Regions from separate parts of the Frigoribacterium sp. RIT-PI-h genome, predicted to be linked through region 1. Evidence: predicted binding sites of a transcription regulator. Region 1 holds the regulator's gene; the other holds the start of a gene.

Region 1 (10,461 bases):
CACCTGCGGGCCCGACGAGGCGGACCTCGGGGACGCGGATACGGTCGTTCGTACGGGGATCGCTGATGCGGAACTCCTCTGTCGTTTCTTCTGCATCTGGCGGGACCGGACGGCCTCGCCAGAGAAAGAGGAGTTCCGTGTGGGCGCCCTCTAGGAACACGTCACACTGCACCCTGGCTGCTCGATCGCTGTCTGCTGAGCTCCTCTGACGAGGAGCGAGGCGGAACGGTGGTGCTGATCGAACGGGGTGCCAACAACCCGGTAACCTTGTCTAACGGTCAAGCGCGGGTGGGAGAATCTCCACTTTCGCACGGAGCAGACGCTCCGAGCCTGGACGAGTTTAGCAGAGGATCAGTTCGTGAGCCACTCCCCCGACGACGCACCCATTCCCGACGCCCGCTTCGGCGATCCGGCACCGGCCACGTCGCCCGACACCTCCCCCGCGACGGCGCGGTTCGAGGACGACCTGCGGTTCGGTGACGACGCCGCGCGCGACATCGCCGACGTCAACGCGGTCGAGGTGATCAACACGGTCTGCGTCCACCTGATGAGCGCAGCCGCGGTGAAGGTGGGCCTGGCCGACGACCCGCAGCGACAGACCGACCTCGACGAGGCCCGCAAGCTCATCACCTCGCTCGCCGGGCTCGTGACCGCCAGTGCACCCGAGATCGGCGACCAGCACGCCCGCGCGCTGCGCGACGGTCTGCGGTCGCTGCAACTCGCCTTCCGCGAGGCGTCGGCCATCCCCGACGCCATCGGTCAGGGCCCCGGCGAGAAGTACACCGGCCCCGTCAACTGACGGGTACGTCGCCTTCCACCGGCCCCGTCGACCCATCAGCGTGTCGAGTGCCGGCGGCACCTCGAGCAGGACGTGGCCTCTCGAGCGGCGGGCACCTCAGCCCGGGACGACCTTGACCGACATGCTGTCGACCCGGTCGACGATCACCGGGTCGGCCGCCCAGGCGGCCTGTAGTCGCTGCAGCAGAGACTGCAGGGCGTCCCGGTCGAGGCCGGGCACCACGCCCAGCTGGACGACGATCTCGGGGGCACCGAGCCGGGCGTCTCGATAACCGGGCGCGACGACCAGGCTGACCAGCGCCTCCTCGTCGCGTGACGCGTCGAGGAACGCACGCAGGACGCCGTCGTCGTGGTGGCTGGGCACCCACGGGAGGTCTTGTGCGACTGCCCAGACGGCCGGACGACGCAGACCGAACTCGGTGATCGATCCGGGGTCGATCACGATGCGGTCGGTCGACTCCGAGGCGGCCGCGAGGGCCACGCGCCGGGCCTCCACCGGCACCGGTCGGGCCGCAGGCCGCCAGCGCGTCAGGGTCTCGACCGAGGTGAAGGCCGGCAACACGTCGCGGCCGTCCGGACCCGAGACCGTGACGATCGAGAGCTCCTGCGTCTTGTCGACGCGGCGGCCGCGGTCGTCGAGACCCTCGTCACCCGCCACCGCGACCAGCGGCACGAGCAGGCGGGCCGGTCGCAGGGCGTCGACGACCTCGCTCTCGCCGAGCCGCCCCTCGCGGAATCCGAGGAGGGCGTCGAGCAGCCTCGGGTCGGCGGACCCGTCGTCGCCCGCGTGCGCCGTGTCGTGATGGTCGAAGGTGCGCCCCGCCCAGGGCCGTCCGGCACTGTCGGCGCCGTGACCGGGATCGTCGGGTGCGCGCCCCGGTCCGTCCGGCGCGGTCGTCATCAGTTCGACGCGACGTCGAGGGCAGCCGCGAGCGTGAACGCCCCCGAGTAGAGCGCCTTGCCGACGATGGCGCCCTCGAGCCCCTGGGGCACGAGCTCGCGCAGGGCCGCGAGGTCGTCGAGGCTCGAGATGCCGCCCGACGCGATCACCGGACGGTCGGTGTGTTCCATCACCTGACGCAGCAGGTCGACGTTGGGCCCCTGGAGCGTGCCGTCCTTCGTCACGTCGGTGACGACGTACCGCGCGCAGCCGGCCTCTTCGAGCCGCGCGAGGACCGTCCAGAGGTCGCCGCCCTCTTCGGTCCAGCCGCGCGCCGCCAGCGTCGTCCCGCGGACGTCGAGCCCGACGGCCACCGCCTCGCCGTACTCGGCGATGACGTGGGCAGCCCACTCGGGGTTCTCGAGGGCCGCCGTGCCCAAGTTGATGCGCTTCACGCCGGTGCTCAGCGCGTCCTCGAGGGACTTGTCGTCGCGGATGCCACCGCTGAGCTCGACGTTGACGCCCTTGACCTGCTTGATGACCTTCTTGATCACGGCACGGTTGTCACCTCGCCCGAAGGCGGCGTCGAGGTCGACCAGGTGCAGCCATTCGGCGCCCTGGCTCGCCCAGTCGTCGGCAGCCGAGACCGGGTCGCCGTAGTTCGTCTCGCTGCCGGCCTCACCCTGGGTCAGGCGCACGGCCTGACCGCCCGCCACGTCGACGGCGGGGAACAGGGTCAAGGCGGGGGGGGGGCAGAACTCGCTCATGTCGTCTCTCTCGCGGCGCCGGGGCGCCGCAGGGTCAGGAGGCGCGATCGGGTCGGTCGCGTCGGGGTCAGAGGGTGCCGAGCCAGTTCGAGAGCAACCGGATGCCCGGCTGCCCCGACTTCTCGGGGTGGAACTGCGTCGCCCAGAGCGGGCCGTTCTCGACGGCGGCCACGAAGCGGCCACCGTGTTCGGCCCAGGTCACGTGCGGCTCGGTGAAGGGACGGATCACGTCGAGCGACCACTCTTGCGCGGCGTACGAGTGGACGAAGTAGAACCGCTCGTCGGCCACGCCGTCGAACAGCACGCTGCCTTCGGGCACGTCGACGGTGTTCCAGCCCATGTGCGGCAGGACGTCGGCCTTCAGCTCGTCGACCACGCCGGGCCACGCCCCGAGGCCACCGGTGCTGTTGCCGCGTTCGACGCCGCCCTCGAAGAAGACCTGCATGCCGACGCAGATGCCCATGACCGGACGCCCACCGGCCAGCCGCCGGTCGATGAGCTCGCCACCACGCACGGACTCGAGCTGGCTCATGACGGCCGCGAACGCGCCGACACCGGGGACGAAGAGGCCGTCGGCCGCCTGCACCCGGGCACGGTCGGCGGTCAGCTCGACGTCGGCGCCGGCGAGCTCGAGTGCCTTGACAGCCGAGTGGACGTTGCCGCTGCCGTAGTCGAGGACGACGACGGAGGGACGGGCGCCCGTCACAGGGCACCCTTCGTCGACGGGATGCCACTGACACGCGGGTCGGGCTGGACGGCCTGACGGAGCGCCCGGGCGAACGCCTTGAACTCGGCCTCGGCGATGTGGTGCGGATCGCGCCCGCCCAGCACGCGGACGTGCACGGTGATGCCGGCGTGGAAGGTGATGGCCTCGAAGACGTGACGGACCATGGAGCCGGTGAAGTGCCCGCCGATGAGGTGGTACTCGAAGCCCTCGGGCTCACCCGTGTGCACGAGGTACGGACGCCCCGACACGTCGACGACCGCCTGCACGAGGGCCTCGTCGAGCGGGACGAGCGCGTCGCCGTAGCGCGAGATGCCGGACTTGTCGCCCAGCGCCTGCTTGAGCGCGGTGCCGAAGGTGATGCCGATGTCTTCGACCGTGTGGTGCACGTCGATGTGGGTGTCGCCCGTCGCCGCGACGTCGAGGTCGATCAACGAGTGCTTCGAGAGCGCCGTCAGCAGGTGGTCGAAGAACGGCACCGACGAGTTGATCGTCGATCGGCCCGAACCGTCGAGGTCGAGGGCGAGCGTGATGCTCGACTCGCTCGTCTCACGCGACAGGGAGGCGGTACGGGCGGCACTGGTCGTCTCGGTCACGTCGGTCACGAAGAGAGCCTAATGTCGCGGAGCGCCTCGAGGAACGCGGTGGTCTCGGCCTCGGTGCCCGCGCTGACCCTCAAGTGGTTGGGGATGCCGAGGTTGCGGACGATGACACCCCGCTCGAGCAGGCGCTCGAAGACGTCGGTCGGGTCGTCGACCCCGCCGAAGAGGACGAAGTTCGACCAGGTGGGCCACGGCTCATACCCGAGCTCGGTCAGCTCGTGCACGATGCGGTCACGCTGGGCCTTGATGTCGTCGACCATGGCGAGCATCTCGCTCGCGTGCGAGAGCGCTGCGACGGCCGCCGCCTGCGTCAGGGACGAGAGGTGGTACGGGAGGCGCACGAGACGCAGTGCGTCGGCCGCGGCCGGGTGCGCGGCCAGGGAGCCGACCCGGGCACCGGCGAACGCGAACGCCTTGCTCATCGTGCGGGACACGACCAGCCGTTCACGGCCCGCCAGCAGGGTCAGTGCCGTCGGCTGATCGGCGGGCATGAACTCGGCGTAGGCCTCGTCGACGAAGACGATGCCGTCCGTGGCGTCATAGGCAGCCTCGATCGTGGCGAGATCGAGGGGGGTGCCCGTGGGGTTGTTCGGTCCGCAGAAGAAGACGATGTCGGGACGGGTGCGTTCGATCTCGGAGACCGCGGTCTCGGGTGAGATGCGGAACCCCTCGTCACGGCGACCCTCGACCCATCGACTGCCGGTGCCCGTGGCGATGATCGAGTGCATCGAGTAGGTGGGAGGAAACCCCAGGACGGAGCGGCCCGGGCCGCCGAAGGCCTGGAGGAGCTGCTGGATGACCTCGTTGGAGCCGTTGGCCGCCCAGATGTTGTCTCGGGTGAGACCGTGACCGAGGTAAGCCGCCAGCGAGTCACGCAACGTCGTGAACTCGCGGTCGGGGTACCGGTTGACGTCGAGGACCGCCCGAGCCACCGACTCCACGATGTCGCGAGCGACGTCTTCGGGAATGGGATGCGTGTTCTCGTTGACGTTGAGAGCGACCGGGACCTTCTTCTGGGGAGCACCGTACGGCGTCAGTCCCCGGAGATCGTCACGGATGGGCAGGTCGTCGAGACTGAAGGACACCCCACCATCGTACGGGTGGGCCGACCGGGTGTCGGCTCGGTCGCCATCGTGGAGACACGATGCCTGAGGGCCGGACCGCCCACCTCGTCGGCGACGACGACGCTTCAGCGAGCGTACTGAGCGGGAACCGCGAGGCTCTGGCCGGCGGAGACCTCGGCGCTCGGGAGGTTGTTGAGCGAGACGAGCTCGGCGATGACGTCGCGGGGATCGGCGTCGGGGTCGATCTCTGACGCGACCTGCCAGAGCGTCTCGCCACCGTCGACGGTCACGTGCTGGAACTCGGTGCGACCAGTCGTGTCAGACGCCACCGCGCCGCCTCCGTTGAGGACGAGCGCGCCTGCCACGACGACGAGCGGCACCGCCACGAGCGCGGCGACGACCGCGCGGCCCCGCCGGGTGATGCGCAGACGCGTGCGCACGACTCGGGTCGGGTCGACGGGGGACGCAACTGCTGATGCTGAGGTGACGCTCATGAGGTGGTCCTTTCACCGTGGAAGACAGGGGACGAGTTCGTGCCCGGCACTCGGCCGGGAATGCCGGACACGAAGACGTGTTCCGAACATACATTCGATCACTGACGCTTTCAACCCCTGTGGTGGGTAATCCAGGTCGGAATCGTTCCGGATCGGACAGCGAAAACGCGACACACTCGAACATGTGTTTTGTCGACACCGCCTGATCGGATACGGTTTCGATCGGTGGTAGGAGTCAAACAGGGACCACCGACATCGACGGCAGGAGACCCATGAGCGACCCGAAGCGCACCCCGCAGGCGGCCCCCGACGCCCCCCGTCAGCTCGATCCCGGCGTCCTCCCCCGCAAGGAGTTGACCGCGAAGCAAGCGTCGATCCTCGCCGCGATCACCGAGAGCATCGGTCACCGCGGGTACCCGCCGAGCATGCGCGAGATCGGCGACGCCGTCGGCCTCAAGTCCCTGTCGAGCGTCACGCACCAGCTCAACCAGCTCGAACTCGCCGGCAAGATCCGCCGTGACCCGAACCGACCCCGAGCCCTCGAGGTCCTCGTGGACGCGACGGCGCCGGCGGCTCCCCCGGCCACCGTCTTCACGACGAGTGACGACGGCGACACGGCTCACGTCCCCATGGTCGGGCGGATCGCCGCCGGCATCCCCATCACGGCCGAGCAGCAGATCGAGGACGTGATGCCCCTGCCGCGTCAACTCGTCGGCAAGGGCGAACTGTTCATGTTGCGGGTGGTCGGCGACTCGATGATCGACGCGGCCATCTGCGACGGGGACTGGGTCGTCGTACGGCAGCAGCAGGACGCCGAGAACGGTGACATCGTCGCGGCGATGCTCGACGACGAGGCGACCGTCAAGGTGTTCCGCCAGCGAGACGGCCACACCTGGCTGCTCCCCCGCAACAGCGCATTCGAGCCCATCGTCGGCGACCACGCACAGATCGTCGGCAAGGTCGTCGCCGTCCTGCGGTCGGTCTGACGGGCGCGCCAGCGGCTCCCGCGCCTCCCGGCACACGACGAAGCGCCGATCACCTCGAGGTGGTCGGCGCTTCGCCGTGTGTCGATCCGGGGCTCGGCGTCAGCGGCCGACACCCACGGGTGCGACATAGGGTGTGAGGCCGGCAACGTCACTCGGGTAGACCCGGGCGTGGACCCGGGTTCCCTCTTCTTCGTAGTCGGTGCTGACGATGCGCCCGGAATCGTGCAGATGCGAGACCACGTCGCCACGGTCGTACGGCACCAGCAGGTCGAGTTCGATCTCGGGTTCGGGCAACACGGCCGCGATGCGGTCGAGCAGTTCGTCGATGCCTTCACCCGTCCGAGCCGAGACGAAGACCGCCGTCGGTTCGAGCCCGAGCAGGACGAGACGCTGGTCGTCGTCGACGAGGTCGCTCTTGTTGAAGACGACGATCTCGGCGATGTCACGACCGTCGACCTCGGCGATGACGTCACGTACGGTGGCGAGCTGGGCGGCAGGGTCGGGGTGCGATCCGTCGACGACGTGCACGATCACGTCGGACGCCTCGACCTCTTCGAGCGTCGACCGGAACGCCTCGACCAGCTGGTGAGGCAGGTTGCGCACGAAACCGACGGTGTCCGCGTACGTGAAGGGACGACCATCCGCCGTCACGCTCTTGCGGACCGTCGCGTCGAGGGTGGCGAACAGCGCGTTCTCGACGAGGACGCCCGCGCTGGTGAGCCGGTTGAGCAGGCTGGACTTGCCCGCGTTGGTGTAGCCCGCGATGGCGACCGTGGGTACTTCGTTGCGGTCGCGGTTGGCCCGCTTGGCATCGCGTGCGGGCTTCATCTCTTTGATCTGCTTGCGAAGCCGGGCCATGCGGGTGTGGATGCGACGCCGGTCGAGCTCGATCTTGGTCTCACCGGGCCCGCGGCTGCCCATCCCGGCACCCGCGCCTCCGACTTGACCACCGGCCTGGCGCGACATCGACTCGCCCCATCCGCGGAGGCGCGGCAGGAGGTACTCGAGCTGGGCCAGTTCGACCTGCGCCTTGCCCTCGCGGCTCTTGGCGTGCTGACTGAAGATGTCGAGGATCACGGCGGTGCGGTCGATGACCTTCACCTTGACCACGTCTTCGAGGGCGCGCCGCTGGCTGGGGGCCAGTTCGGTGTCGGCGATGACGGTGTCGGCACCGAGCGCTGCGACCGTTCCCCGCAGCTCTTCGGCTTTGCCCTTGCCCAGGTAGGTGCTCGGGTCGGGATTCGATCGTCGCTGCAGCAGCCCGTCGAGGACGACGGCGCCCGCCGTCTCGGCCAGGGCGGCGAGCTCACGCAGGGAGTTCTCTGCGTCGGACATCGACCCCTGCGAGTACACGCCGATGAGGACCACGTTCTCGAGGCGCAGTTGGCGGTACTCGACCTCGGTGACGTCCTGCAGTTCGGTCGAGAGGCCCGCGACGCGGCGGAGGGCCTGCCGGTCGTCGCGCTCCGACTGGTCACCGTCGGAGCCACCGTCGTCGTGGAGCGAGCGGGTCTGGATGGCCTGGGCCGGCGAGAAGACGGTGTAGCCGGAGGCCCTCTGGGCCGCACGATCGAGGACGCGCGCGACGACGTCGTCGGGCTGGTCGTTCCGCTCGGAGTCGAACGGTGTCGTGGTGTGGTCTGTCATCGGGGTGATACTAACCCTTTCGGTGTCCGGAGAGCAGGGAACGATGCCCCTGCGGATGTTCGGTAGGTTGGCGAGCATGGCCAGCGAGCACTACTTCTCACCCCAGCCCGGCAGCGCGGCCAAGCCCAGGACGATCGACGTCGTCCTGGCGGGCCGTGAGTTGACGGTGACCACGGCCGCGGGAGTGTTCAGCCCGGGCCGCGTCGACCCGGGCACCTCGGTCCTGCTGGCGGGCACGCCGACGCCGCCGAGGGCGGGCCATCTGCTGGACGTAGGGTGCGGATGGGGGCCCATCACACTGAGCCTCGCGTTGTCGTCACCCGACGCGACGGTCTGGGCCGTCGACGTGAACGAGAGAGTGCTCGACCTCGTGCGCGCGAACGCACGGTCGATCGGCCTCGAGAACGTCAACGCCGTGACCCCCGACGATGTCCCCGCCGACCTGCGCTTCGCGACCATCTGGTCGAATCCGCCGATCCGGGTCGGCAAAGCCGAGCTGCACTCCTTGCTCGAACGGTGGCTCCCCCGACTCGCCGTGGGATCGGACGCCTGGCTGGTCGTGCAGAAGAACCTGGGGGCCGACTCCCTGCAGCGCTGGATGAACGAGACCATGGCCGACGTCGTGGACGTGACCCGCGCCTCCACCAGCAAGGGATACCGGATCTTGCGCGCCGCGCGCCTCGCCGACGCCGACTGAGCGGACGCCCTCCGCAGGCCTCGATGTCGGCCCGGTCGGCCTCAGAGGGCGAGTGCGCCGGTGAAGACGAGTTCGGCCGGCCCGCTGAGCGAGACGTGCTCGCCGTCGTCGTGGTGGCTGATCGAGACGCCCACGCCCCCGCCGGGAACCTCGACCAACCAGCCCTCGGGCGCCGAGGCGCCTGCCCAGTACCGCGTGGCCAGGGCCGCCGCTGCCGCACCGGTGCCACAGGAGAGCGTCTCGCCGCTACCGCGTTCGTGGACCCGCATGCGGATGCGCCCCAGCCCGTCGACCACGAGCGGATCGGCGGGAACCACGAACTCGACGTTCGCCCCGCCGACCGGGGCCGGGTCGATGATCGGCACGTACGTCAGGTCGAGGCCGTCCAGTTCGTCGTCACCGGCGAGGGCCACCACCACGTGGGGGTTGCCGACCGAGATCGGAAGGCCCGGACGGGCGGCGTGCAGCTCGCGCGCCCGCACGACCGGGTCGTCGTCGCCGAGTCGCCAGGGGCCCAGGTCGACGCGGAAACCCGTGCCGTCGCGACGGACCTCACGTGCGCCGGCCCGCGTACCGACGACGAGCACGTCGTCCTCGCCCAGCTGGACCAGCCCCCGCTCGAGGAGGTAGCGCGCGAAGACGCGGATGCCGTTGCCACACATCTCGGCCGGACTGCCGTCGGCGTTGTGGTAGTCCATGAACCATTCGGCGCGTGGCTCGGCCTCGCGCAGGTCCGCCGCGGTGGGGAGCGCCGCCGTACGGCCGGCAGGGAGGCCCCCGGCGCCGCCCCCCCCGAACCGCCGGTCGGCCAGGGCCCGGATCATGGCGGGCGTCAGGTCGGTGCCTGCGTCGGGATCGGTGAACAAGACGAAGTCGTTTCCGGTGCCCTGCCCCTTGGTGAACTGCAGCGTGGTGGTCACCCGAGGAGTCTAGCCACGGCCCGGTCGACGGCCTGGGCGTCGCCCGAGCGAGACCACTCGACGTCGTCGTACCGCCGGAACCAGCTCGCCTGACGGCGGGCGTACCGACGGGTGAGGGCCGCCGTGGCCTCGATCGCCTCGGCCTCGGCGAGTTCCCCCCGGATCTGGGCGACGGCCTGCGCGTAGCCGATCGCCCGGCCCGCGGTGACCCCCCGCTCGAGCCCGAGAGGAAGCAGACCCCGCACCTCGTCGACGAGACCGTCTCGCCACATCTGGTCGACGCGTCGGTCGAGACGTTCGACGAGCACGGGGCGTTCTTCCGCGACACCGAAGACGCTCGACGGGCGCCACGGCGACGACTTCTCGGGCAGGGTTCCCGAGAGCGGGCGCCCGGTGAGGTCGCCGACCTCGAGCGCCCGGACGAGACGCCGAGAGTTGGAACGACCGATCGAGGCGGCCGACGCCGGATCGCGCTCGTTCAACAGGTCGTACAGGGCCCCGGGTCCCCGCTCGTCGGCGATCACCTCGTACCGTCGACGGATCACGGGGTCGGTGCCGGGGAACCGGAAGTCGAACAACACGCTCGAGATGTAGAGCCCGGACCCGCCGACGAGGACGGCCACCGCCCCGCGGGCCACGATGCCGTCGATCAGAGCCCGAGCCTCGCGCTGGTACCACTCGACGCTCGCCTCGTCGGTGACGTCGAGGACGTCGAGGAGGTGGTGCGGGATGCCTCGTCGTTCGGCGGCCGGCAGTTTCGCCGTGCCGACGTCCATTCCGCGGTAGAGCTGCATGGCGTCCGCGTTGACGATCTCGACGGCTTCGCCCCGAGCGGCCAGGGCCTCGGCGAGGTCGAGCGAGAACGCCGACTTGCCCGTGCCG
Region 2 (10,461 bases), on a different contig from region 1:
GGTCGGGGGCCACCGCCGCCGTGTCGAAGCCGACGCCGTCGTCGATGACCATCACGGTGAGGTCGGTGCCGTCGCCGAAGACGACGAGCTCGGCCCGGTCGGCTCCGCTGTGGCGGTTCACGTTGACGAGGCACTGCGCGACGGCCAACCCGAGTGCGTCCCCGGTGACGGGGTCGAGGCGGCCGACCGCCGAGACGTCGCCCGTCACGGCCACCTCGAGACCGCCCGACCGCGACCGTTCGACGGCCTCGTGCAGTCGACTGCGCTCCCAGGCGTCGGCGGCCCTCACGGCGACCTCGGGCGGCACGGAGCCCGGCGAGAGCCAGTCCCGCCCCACGAGCACCTCGAGGTCGGCCGCGATCGACCGGGCGATCTCGGGCGACAAGGGACCGGGGCGGGCGGTCGCCAGGGCCGCGAGGTGCCCGAGGATCGTGTCGTGGACGAGGGCGGCCGCCTGTTGCTCGATGTCGACGCGGATGCCCTGGACCTGCTGCTCGAGCGCCGCCCGGTGCAGCCGGGGCTGAGCTTCGCGGGCACGCCCCCGGGACGCCTCGGCGTGGCCCGTCACCACGGCCACGAGGACGAACGCCAGCAGGGCGGTGACGTCGAGCCGGAGGGAGGCTCCCGTGTGCCAGGTCGCCAGCTGCGTGGCGAGCTCGCCCGCCGCGTATCCGGCCGTCGACCAGAGGAGACCCCGGCGTGGGCCGACGGCGGTGCTGCCGACCATGATGAGGGCGATCTTGGGCAACGACAGCGAGAAGGCGTCCGACGCCTGCACCGCGGCCACCTGCGAGAAGAGCGTGACGGCGTACCAGTACAGGGCTGCGGTGCCGACGATCAGGTAGGCGAGGTGGGCCGTGGTCGACCGGGTGCGCTCGACCACGACGAGCAGGACCACCAACGGCACGAGTGAGACCAGGGCCGGCCAGAGCAGCAGGTCGGGTGTGACGGCCTGTTTCGTGAGCAGCAGGGCGGCCGCCGCCGCGAGGACCGTGGCCGCGATCGCGTGACACGCCCTGGACACCGAGTCGCCGACGGCCGCGGGCGCGAGGTGGGCCGGGAGGCCGAGCAGCATGCGGCCTCCTCGGCTCGTTCGGGTCAGGAGAGATCATGGCAGAAGGCGGACCGGGGCTGTACCCCGACATGTGGGGCCAACGACCACGCCGGGCGGGCAGGTGGCTCGTTTTGTGCCCCGTTCCACTCGACCGGGGAGTGACCCACCGGCCTCATGGCTTACCGACCCCGTGGCCCGACGGCCTCTGGCTCTCGCAGGCTCAGAACAGTCGCGGCTGCGACCGTGCCCCACCCGGCAGCTCGTGCGCGATCAGGGCCCGAGGGACCGCGGAGCCACCGGCACCGGACGTCAGGTCGGGGATGCCCGGAAGGGCGGCGGTGCCGCCGGCTGCCGTGCGGACGCCGGTGCCGTTCAGTCCCATCAGCCGCAGGGAACGCGCGCTGTCGTCGAGCGCCGCGGAGCGCATCGACCCCGTGGCCGGGTCGGCCTGCCCCTTCTCGAGGCCGTACTCGCGCAACAAGGGCCGCAGACGTGCGGCCAGCCAGGAGCGGTACCCCGTCGGCGCGTAGGTGCCCTGGGCGTAGAGCGCCCGGTATTTGGCCACGAGCTCGGGGTGCTCACGCTCGAGCCAGGCGAACCACCATTCTTTGACCCCGGGTTTGAGGTGCAAGGCGCTGTACATGACGCTCGAAGCACCCGAGTCGCGGACGGCGGCGAGCGCCGCGTGCAGGTGGTCGAGCCCGTCGGTGAGGTACGGCAGCACGGGCATCATGAAGACCGAGCAGGACAATCCCAGCTCGCGGGCCGCCGAGACGGTGGCCAGGCGGGCCGCCGTCGTCGGCGTGCCCGGCTCGACCGACTGCTGCAGGTCGTCGTCGTAGACGGCGATCGACATGGCCAGGTCGACGGGCACGTGCTGCGCCGCCTCGGCGAGCAGGGGCAGGTCGCGCCGCAGGAGCGTGCCCTTGGTCAGGATGCTGAAGGGAGTGCCCGAGTCGGCGAGGGCGGCGATGATGCCGGGCATGAGCCGGTACCGACCCTCGGCACGTTGGTAGGGGTCGGTGTTCGTGCCGAGCGCGACCGGGTGGTGCTGCCATGTGGGACGGTGCAGCTCGCGGGCGAGCACCTCGGCGACGTTCACCTTGACGACGATCTGCCGGTCGAAGTCGTCGCCGCCGTCGAGGTCGAGGTACTCGTGGGTGGGACGGGCGAAGCAGTAAACGCAGGCATGGCTGCAGCCGCGGTAGGGATTGATCGTCCACCCGAAGGGCAGAGCCGAGTCGCCGCCCGGGACGCGGTTGAGGGCGCTCTTCGCGACCACCTCGTGGAACGTCACCCCCGCGAACTCGGGCGTGGTGACGGAGGTGATCAGGTTGTTCAACCGCGCCAGACCGGGCAGCGCCGAGGCGTTCTCGGTGTCGACCGCTTGCTCGGACCATCGCATGCCCCCATTCGAACACACGTTCGAAGTGGGGTCAACCCGGGGCGCTCGCCCCGAGGACGCGAGGCCCGGCACCAGGCCTCGGGCCTCGGGCCTCAGGCCTCGGGCGTCAGGCGTGGATGTGCAGCGCCTCGGCGGTCGCCCCGATGGTCGAGGCGGCCCGCCGCTCGTCGGACGAGAGGTCGTCGCCGTACGTCGGGATCATCGCGTTCAGTCGGGGCTTCCACGCCGCGATGCGGTCGGGGAAGCACCGTTCGAGCACGCTGAGCATGATCGGCACGGCCGTGGACGCCCCGGGGGACGCGCCGAGCAGACCCGCGATGGTGCCGTCGCCCGCCGTGATCACCTCGGTGCCGAACTGCAGCACCCCGCCCTTCTCGCGGTCCTTCTTGATGACCTGCACCCGCTGGCCGGCGGTGATGCGGTACCAGTCCTTCGGATCGGCGTCGGGCATGAACTCGCGCAGCGCCTCGAACTTGGTCTGCTTGCTCGCCGCCAGCTGCCCCACGAGGTACTTGACCAACGAGAGGTTGGCGAGCCCGGCGCGGATCATCGGGTAGAGGTTGTGGGCCCGGATCGACGCGAACAGGTCGAACATCGAACCGTGCTTGAGGAACTTCGGGCTGAAGCCAGCGTAGGGCCCGAACATCAGGCTGGCCTGCCCGTCGACGACACGGGTGTCGAGGTGCGGCACCGACATCGGGGGCGAGCCGACGGCGGCCTTGCCGTAGACCTTGGCCTGGTGCTTGCCGACGATCGCGGGATCGTCGCAGCGCAGGAACTCGCCACTGACCGGGAACCCGCCGAAGCCCTTGATCTCGTCGATGCCCGACTTCTGCAGCAGGTGCAGTGCTCCCCCACCGGCGCCGACGAACACGAAGCGTGCGTCGACGGTCGTCGGCGTGCCACCGACCTGCTTGCGGAGGGCCACCCGCCACGTGCCGTCGGCGAGCTTCGTGAGGTTCGTGACGCGGTGGTCGACCTCGAGGATCGCCCCCTCGCCCTGCAGGTACGTGAAGAGCAGGCGCGTGAGCGACCCGAAGTCGACGTCCGTCCCGGCGGCGATGCGCGTCGCCGCGATGGGCTGCCCCTTCGCCCGCCCGGGGATGAGGACCGGCGCCCACGACCGGATGACGGACGCGTCGGTGCTGAACTCGAGCCCCTGGAACAGCGGGTGCTCGCGCAGCGCCTCGTGGCGCTTGCGGAGGTACTCGACGTTCTTCTCTCCCCAGACGAAGCTCATGTGCGGGGTGGAGTTGATGAAGGCGTCGGGCTGGGGCAGGGCCCTCTCGGCCACGAGGAACGACCAGAACTGCCGCGACACCTGGAACTGCTCGTTGACCTTGACGGCGCTCGAGGTGTCGATGGTGCCGTCGGACCGCTCGGGCGTGTAGTTGAGCTCGCAGAGGGCCGAGTGGCCCGTGCCCGCGTTGTTCCAGGGGTTGCTCGATTCGAGGGCGACGTCGCCCAGCGCCTCGTAGATCTGGATCGTCCAGCTCGGCTCGAGCTGCTTGATCATGGCACCGAGGGTGGCACTCATGATGCCGGCCCCGATCAGGGCTACGTCGACGGGCTTCTTCGCATCGGTCACGGGGTCAGTCTAGGCCCGGCCCCCTCGGCACCCCCGGGTGGCCACCAGACGACGACACCCCGGTGTCTCGATGTCGAGAGACCGGGGTGCGACGCGTCACCGGCCCCTCGGGTCACCGGCGCCGAGCGATCAGGCGACGGCGCGCTCGGCGGCGACCAGCTCCGCGATCTGCACGGCGTTCAGCGCCGCACCCTTGCGGAGGTTGTCGTTGCTGATGAAGAGCGCGAGCCCACGGTGGCCCGGGACGCCCTCGTCGTGACGGATGCGACCGACGAAGCTCGGGTCGGCTCCCGCCGCCTCGAGCGGAGTCGGGACGTCGGTGAGGGTGACCCCGGGGGCGTCGCGCAGCAGTTCTTCGGCGCGCTCGACCGTGATGTCCGAGGCGAACTCGGCGTTGATCGAGAGCGAGTGCCCCGTGAAGACCGGCACCCGGACACACGTGCCGCTGACCAGCAGGTCGGGGCGCTCGAGGATCTTGCGGCTCTCGTTGCGCAGCTTCTTCTCTTCGTCGGTCTCGTTCGTGCCGTCGTCGACGATGCTGCCCGCGAGCGGGATGACGTCGAAGGCGATGGGACGGACGTACGTCACCGGTTCGGGCAGGTCGACCGCGCGACCGTCGTGCACGAGGCCGATGGTGTCGCCCTCGATCGCGGCACGGGTCTGCTGCAGCAGCTCGTCGGCGCCGGCGAGACCGCTGCCCGACACGGCCTGGTAGGTGCTGACGATCAGGCGCTGCAGGGTGGCCTCGGTGTCGAGCACCTTCAGCACGGGCATGGCCGCCATGGTCGTGCAGTTGGGGTTGGCGACGATGCCCTTCACCGCGTCGCGGAGGGCGTGAGGGTTCACCTCGCTGACCACCAGGGGCACCTCGGGGTCCATGCGCCAGGCGCTCGAGTTGTCGATGACGAGCGCACCGGCCGCGGCGAACCGCGGCGCGTGGGCCCGCGAGCCCGTGGCCCCGGCCGAGAAGAGGGCGATGTCGAGACCGGCGGGATCGGCCGTCTCGACGTCCTCGACGACGATCTCGACCCCACGGAACGGCAGGGTCGTGCCCGCCGACCGGGCGGTGGCGAAGAAGCGGATCTCGGCGACCGGGAAGTCGCGCTCGTCGAGCAGCGTGCGCATGACCTTGCCGACCTGTCCGGTCGCGCCGATCACGCCGACGCGCAGTCCTTCGGCCATGGGTGCCTCCTGGGGTTCGGTGGTGCAGGGTTCGGTGGTGCGGGCTCCGGTACGGCGGGCGCAGGGGCGGGAGGGGCGGGGCGGGAGCCGCGCGCGCCTCCTGGTCGACGGCCTGGTCGCGTCAGCGGCCGGCGCCGCCGTGGACGACCGCGGCGCCCTCGGCGTCGAGGCCGAAGGCCGTGTGGACGACACGGAGGGCGTCGTTCAGGGTGTCGGCCCGGGTGACCACCGAGATGCGGATCTCGCTGGTCGAGATCATCTCGATGTTGATGCCGGCCTCGAACAGGGCCGTGAACAGTCGCGCCGAGACGCCGGCGTTGGTGCGCATCCCCGCACCGACGAGCGCGAGCTTGCCGATCTGGTCGTCGTACTGCAGCGACTCGAAGCCGATCTCGGCCCGGTCGGACTCGAGGGCCTGGAGCACGACGGCGCCCTCGGACTTCGGCAGGGTGAACGAGATGTCGGTGCGGCTGGTCGACGCCGCCGACACGTTCTGCACGATCATGTCGATGTTGGCGCCGGTCTTCGCGACCGTGCGGAAGATCTGGGCGGCCTTTCCCGGCACGTCGGGGACGCCCACGACGGTGATCTTGCCCTCGCTGAGGTCACCCGCGACCCCGCTGATGATGGGTTCTTCCACGTTCTCTCCCTCTTTCGGGTTGACGACGAGCGTGCCCTCGTTGTTGTTGAACGACGAGCGGACGTGCAGGGTGACCCCGTGACGCCGGGCGTACTCGACGGCACGGATGTAGAGCACCTTCGACCCGGCGGCGGCGAGCTCGAGCATCTCTTCGCTGGTGACGCGGTCGAGCTTGCGAGCCTTGGGCACGACGCGCGGGTCGGCCGTGAAGACGCCGTCGACGTCGGTGTAGATCTCGCACACGTCGGCGTCGAGCGCCGCGGCGAGGGCGACGGCCGTCGTGTCGGAGCCGCCTCGGCCGAGGGTCGTGATGTCGCCCGTGGACCGGTTGAACCCTTGGAAGCCGGCGACGATCGCCACGTACCCGGCGTCGAGGGCGTCACGCACCCGGCCGGGCGTGACGTCGACGATGCGGGCCTTGCCGTGCTGGGCGTCGGTGATCATGCCGGCCTGGCTGCCCGTGTACGAGCGGGCCTCGACGCCCAGGCTGCGGATCGCCATGGCGAGCAGGGCCATGCTGATGCGCTCGCCCGCGGTGAGCAGCATGTCGAGCTCGCGGCCGCCGGGGAGCGGACTGACCTCGTTGGCCAGGTCGAGCAGCTCGTCGGTCGTGTCGCCCATCGCGCTGACGGCCACGACGACGTCGTTGCCCGCCTTGCGCGTTTCGACGATGCGCTTGGCGACGCGCTTGATGCTCTCGGCATCGGCGACGGACGACCCGCCGAATTTCTGCACGATCAAGCTCACGGTGACTCCTGAGAAGGGGACTGGGCGCGCCGGAGGACGGCTCACGCCTGCGTCCGGCGATTCTATTCGGTGTCGAGAGCGTGTGACGCACACGGCTCGGTGTCTCGCGGACGAGCACGAGGGGTCGCGCGTCGGAGCACCGAGGGCGGCGTCGACGCCTCTCCCCTACGGTGGACCGATGCCCGACACCACCGACCAGGCCCGGGGCGCCGCCAGCCGCCTCCAGGACAGCCGAGCCCTCACGACCGCCGCCCGCATCGGGTTCGCCATGAACGGCCTGCTGCACGTCGTGATCGGCGTGATCGCGCTCGGCGTGGCGTTCGGCGGTGGCGGCGAGGCCGACCAGGGAGGCGCCCTCGGGCAGTTCGCGTCGCATCCGGGCGGGGTCGTCCTGCTGTGGCTCATCGTCGTGGGCCTGTGGGGGCTCGGCCTCTTCCAACTGCTCGAGGCCGCTCTCGTCCGGGGCACGGACAAGGACGCCTGGGCCGAACGCGCGAAGGAGGGCGGCAAGGGCGTGGCCTACCTCGCGGTGGGCTTCACGGCCTTCACCTTCGCCCGGGGCTCGTCGTCGGACAGCTCGGGGCAGACCCAGACGCTCAGCGCACGGCTGCTCGCCGCGCCCGGGGGCGTCGTGCTGCTCGTCGTCGTCGCGCTCGCCATCGTGGCCATCGGGGCGTACTTCGTGGTCAAGGGCGTGAAGCAGAAGTTCCGCGAGGACCTGTCCTTGCCGGGCGGTGCCACCGGGCGCGGCACGGTCGCCCTCGGGGTGACCGGCTACGTGGCCAAGGGCATCGCCCTCGGCGTCGTCGGCGTGCTGTTCGCGGTCGCGGCCGTCACCTCGGACCCGAGCGAGGCCACGGGACTCGACGGCGCGCTCAGGGCCCTCGCGGCCCTGCCGTTCGGCGTGGTGGTGCTGACGGCCGTCGCCCTGGGGCTCATGGCCTACGGCGCGTACTGCGTCGTGCGGGCGCGGCGCGCCCGTCTCTGACCGACAGGCGTGCGCAGGGCGGGTTCAGGAGGCGCGGGGCGGGTTCAGGAGGCGCGGGTCGTCATTCGGAGACGAGGCGACGGCCCTCGAAGGCGCGGCCGAGCGTGACCTCGTCGGCGTACTCGAGGTCGCCGCCCACGGGGAGGCCCGAGGCCAGCCGGGTGACCCGGAGCCCGAAGGGCGCGAGCATGCGCGAGAGGTACGTCGCCGTCGCCTCGCCCTCGAGGTTGGGGTCGGTCGCGATGATGACCTCTTGCACGGTGTCGTCGGCCAGGCGCTGGACGAGTTGGCGGATGCGCAGGTCATCGGGACCGATGCCGTCGATGGGGCTGATCGCACCGCCGAGCACGTGGTACAGCCCGCGGAACTCCCGCGTGCGCTCGATGGCCTGGACGTCCTTCGCCTCTTCGACGACGCAGATCGTGGCGGGCGGACGACGCGGGTCACGGCAGATGTTGCAGGTCTCTTGCTCGCTGACGTTGCCGCAGATCTCGCAGAAACGCACCTTGGTCTTGACGTCGACGAGGAGTTCGGCCAGGCGGGACGTGTCGAACGACTCGTTCTGAACGATGTGGAACGCGATGCGCTGCGCCGACTTGGGCCCGATGCCCGGCAGGCGACCGAACTCGTCGATCAGCTCTTGGACGATGCCTTCGTACACGCGCTACTCGCTTCTCTGAGGCGTGACCCGGGGGGCGATCGTCTCTTCTTCGATGAACTGGGCGCCGAGGATCTCGCGCACGACGGCCTCGCCGTAGCGCGACCCGGTGGGGATGCCCCGACGCGGGTCGCCGGTGGCCGCGCGACGCTCGGCCACCGACGGGCCGGCACTCGTGGAGGCGGCCGGAGCCGCCGGCGCCGGGGTCGAGGCCGTGGCTGCGGAAGACGGCGCACCGGCGACGGAGCGGCCGACCGGGGACGCGTCGGCCTCGGGCGGCGGAGGCGCAGCGTCGACCGTCGGGACGCCCCCCGGCGGCTCTTCGGTGATGTGCTCGGGCTCGTCGGGCTCGGGAGGCGGGGCCTGCGGGATGGTGGCGACGTCCCACCCGGTGACGGGCGCCGGGGCGCCGGGCCGGGCGACGGACGCGGACGCCGGGGCGCTGGACCGCTCGGCGGACGCAGACCTCGTGGCCGGTGCCGGCGTGCGGGGAGGACTCGCGGCCGGCGCCGCGGAGTCGTCGGGCGCTGCCGGTTCTGCGGCGGCGGCCGTCGTGCGGCCCGTCTCGGCCGGCGTCGACCCCTGAGGTGACGGAGCGGAAGCCTGCCGCCCGCCGTCGGTCGCCGGTGCGGCCGACCGGCCGGTGTCTCGTCGGGGGGTCGACGCAGCGGTCGGGACGGACGCGTCGACGGGCGGCGCACCGGTGGGGGTGGGCCCCGCGGGCCCGTCACCCTCGACCCGGGCGATGTACTTGACCTTGACGCCGAGCACGTCGACGATCGCCCGTCGCAGGTACTCGCTGACGCCCTCGGCCGCCCCCTGGGGACGCTTGAAGCTCTCGACGTCGTTGGCGCTGGGGAAGGCCAGCGTGAGCACGTCGTCGGCGAAGTCGACGACGGTGGCCGTGACGACGACCATCCAGGCCGTGCGCCTCGCCTTCTGGACGACCTCGACGATCTCGGGCCAGCTGTCGCGCATCTGCTGGAGCGTGACGGGGGCCGCGCCGGACCCGGCGCCCTGGCCGGAGTCGGGGGTCTGTGCCCAGGCGGCCGAGTGCGGCGCGGACGGAGGCGCGGGTTCGGTCGTCGCCGGAGCTGCGGAGCCGACGGGCTCGACAGGGGCCGACGGGGCCGCCGTCGCCCAGGACGCGGTCGCGCTCTCGACGGCCGACGGACCACCGGCCGCCTCGGTCGACGGAGTGGCCTCGACGGGCGCTGCGGAAGGAGACGTCACGGCAGGAGCGGTCGAGACCGGAGCCGACGACACGACGGCGGGCGCCGATCGACCCGAGGCGGGCCCGACCTCGGTCGGGTGTGCCGCGGTCGACGGACCGGATGCCGACGACGAGGCGGAGCCGGGACCCTCGACGCCGACGCGTCGTTCGAGACGCTCGACCCGGGCGAGGGCACCCCGGCCCGTCTGGTCGCTCTCGGGGACGAGGACGCGCGCGATCATCAGTTCGAGGTGCAGGCGAGGCGACGTCGCCCCGGTCATGTCGGTGAGGGCGCGGTTGACGACGTCTGCCGATCGCGACAGCTCGGCGGCACCGAAAGCGTGCGATTGGTGCACGAGACGGTCGAGCTCGTCGGCGGTGACGCCCCGCAGCACGGCCGACGCGCCCTCGACGGTCGCCCCGACGACGATGAGGTCGCGCAGGCGCTCGAGCAGGTCTTCGACGAACCGCCGAGGGTCTTGCCCGGTCTGGACGACACGGTCGACGGCCGCGAAGGCCGCGGCACCGTCGCGGGCGCCGAGCGCCTCGACGACGTCGTCGAGCAGCGAGGCGTGGGTGTACCCGAGCAGGGCGACGGCGCGCTCGTACTCGATCGCGCCGTTCTCGCTGCCGGCCATCAGCTGGTCGAGGAGGGAGAGGGTGTCGCGCACCGACCCGCCGCCGGCACGGACCACGAGCGGGAGCACGCCGGGGGCCGCCTCGACCGACTCGCTCTCGCAGAGTTCGTGGACGTACTCGAGCATCTGGGCCGGGGGCACGAGTCGGAACGGGTAGTGGTGCGTGCGCGACCGGATCGTGCCGATCACCTTGTCGGGCTCCGTGGTCGCGAAGATGAACTTGACGTGCTCGGGCGGTTCTTCGACGACCTTCAGCAGGGCGTTGAAGCCCTGCGGGGTGACCATGTGGGCCTCGTCGAGGATGAAGATCTTGAACCGGTCGCGGGCCGGGGCGAACACGGCCCGGTC

What was found. Region 1 encodes LexA, which represses DNA repair genes until DNA is damaged. Its sites were predicted from a motif close to TCGAACANNTGTTCGA; they were not measured.
Region 2: the regulator LexA is predicted to act here: its motif matches at 2,468-2,483, upstream of AEQ27_RS10930 (Rv2578c family radical SAM protein).

Annotation. Positions count from the first base shown of each region.
Region 1 is NZ_LHOZ01000092.1:31,819-42,279, reverse strand. It holds gene infC (translation initiation factor IF-3) at 1-67, opposite strand, end outside; gene AEQ27_RS14170 (DUF1844 domain-containing protein) at 467-799, shown strand; gene AEQ27_RS14165 (SseB family protein) at 896-1,699, opposite strand; gene priA (bifunctional 1-(5-phosphoribosyl)-5-((5-phosphoribosylamino)methylideneamino)imidazole-4-carboxamide isomerase/phosphoribosylanthranilate isomerase PriA) at 1,699-2,445, opposite strand; gene hisH (imidazole glycerol phosphate synthase subunit HisH) at 2,513-3,151, opposite strand; gene hisB (imidazoleglycerol-phosphate dehydratase HisB) at 3,148-3,765, opposite strand; gene AEQ27_RS14145 (histidinol-phosphate transaminase) at 3,771-4,856, opposite strand; gene AEQ27_RS14140 (LysM peptidoglycan-binding domain-containing protein) at 4,961-5,329, opposite strand; gene lexA (transcriptional repressor LexA) at 5,602-6,315, shown strand; gene hflX (GTPase HflX) at 6,415-7,962, opposite strand; gene AEQ27_RS14125 (class I SAM-dependent methyltransferase) at 8,039-8,659, shown strand; gene dapF (diaminopimelate epimerase) at 8,701-9,579, opposite strand; gene miaA (tRNA (adenosine(37)-N6)-dimethylallyltransferase MiaA) at 9,576-10,461, opposite strand, start outside.
Region 2 is NZ_LHOZ01000076.1:122,313-132,773, forward strand. It holds gene AEQ27_RS10925 (sensor histidine kinase) at 1-1,075, opposite strand, end outside; gene AEQ27_RS10930 (Rv2578c family radical SAM protein) at 1,275-2,459, opposite strand; gene AEQ27_RS10935 (malate:quinone oxidoreductase) at 2,566-4,047, opposite strand; gene AEQ27_RS10940 (aspartate-semialdehyde dehydrogenase) at 4,177-5,229, opposite strand; gene AEQ27_RS10945 (aspartate kinase) at 5,351-6,616, opposite strand; gene AEQ27_RS10950 (DUF1206 domain-containing protein) at 6,795-7,604, shown strand; gene recR (recombination mediator RecR) at 7,666-8,265, opposite strand; gene AEQ27_RS10960 (DNA polymerase III subunit gamma and tau) at 8,269-10,461, opposite strand, start outside.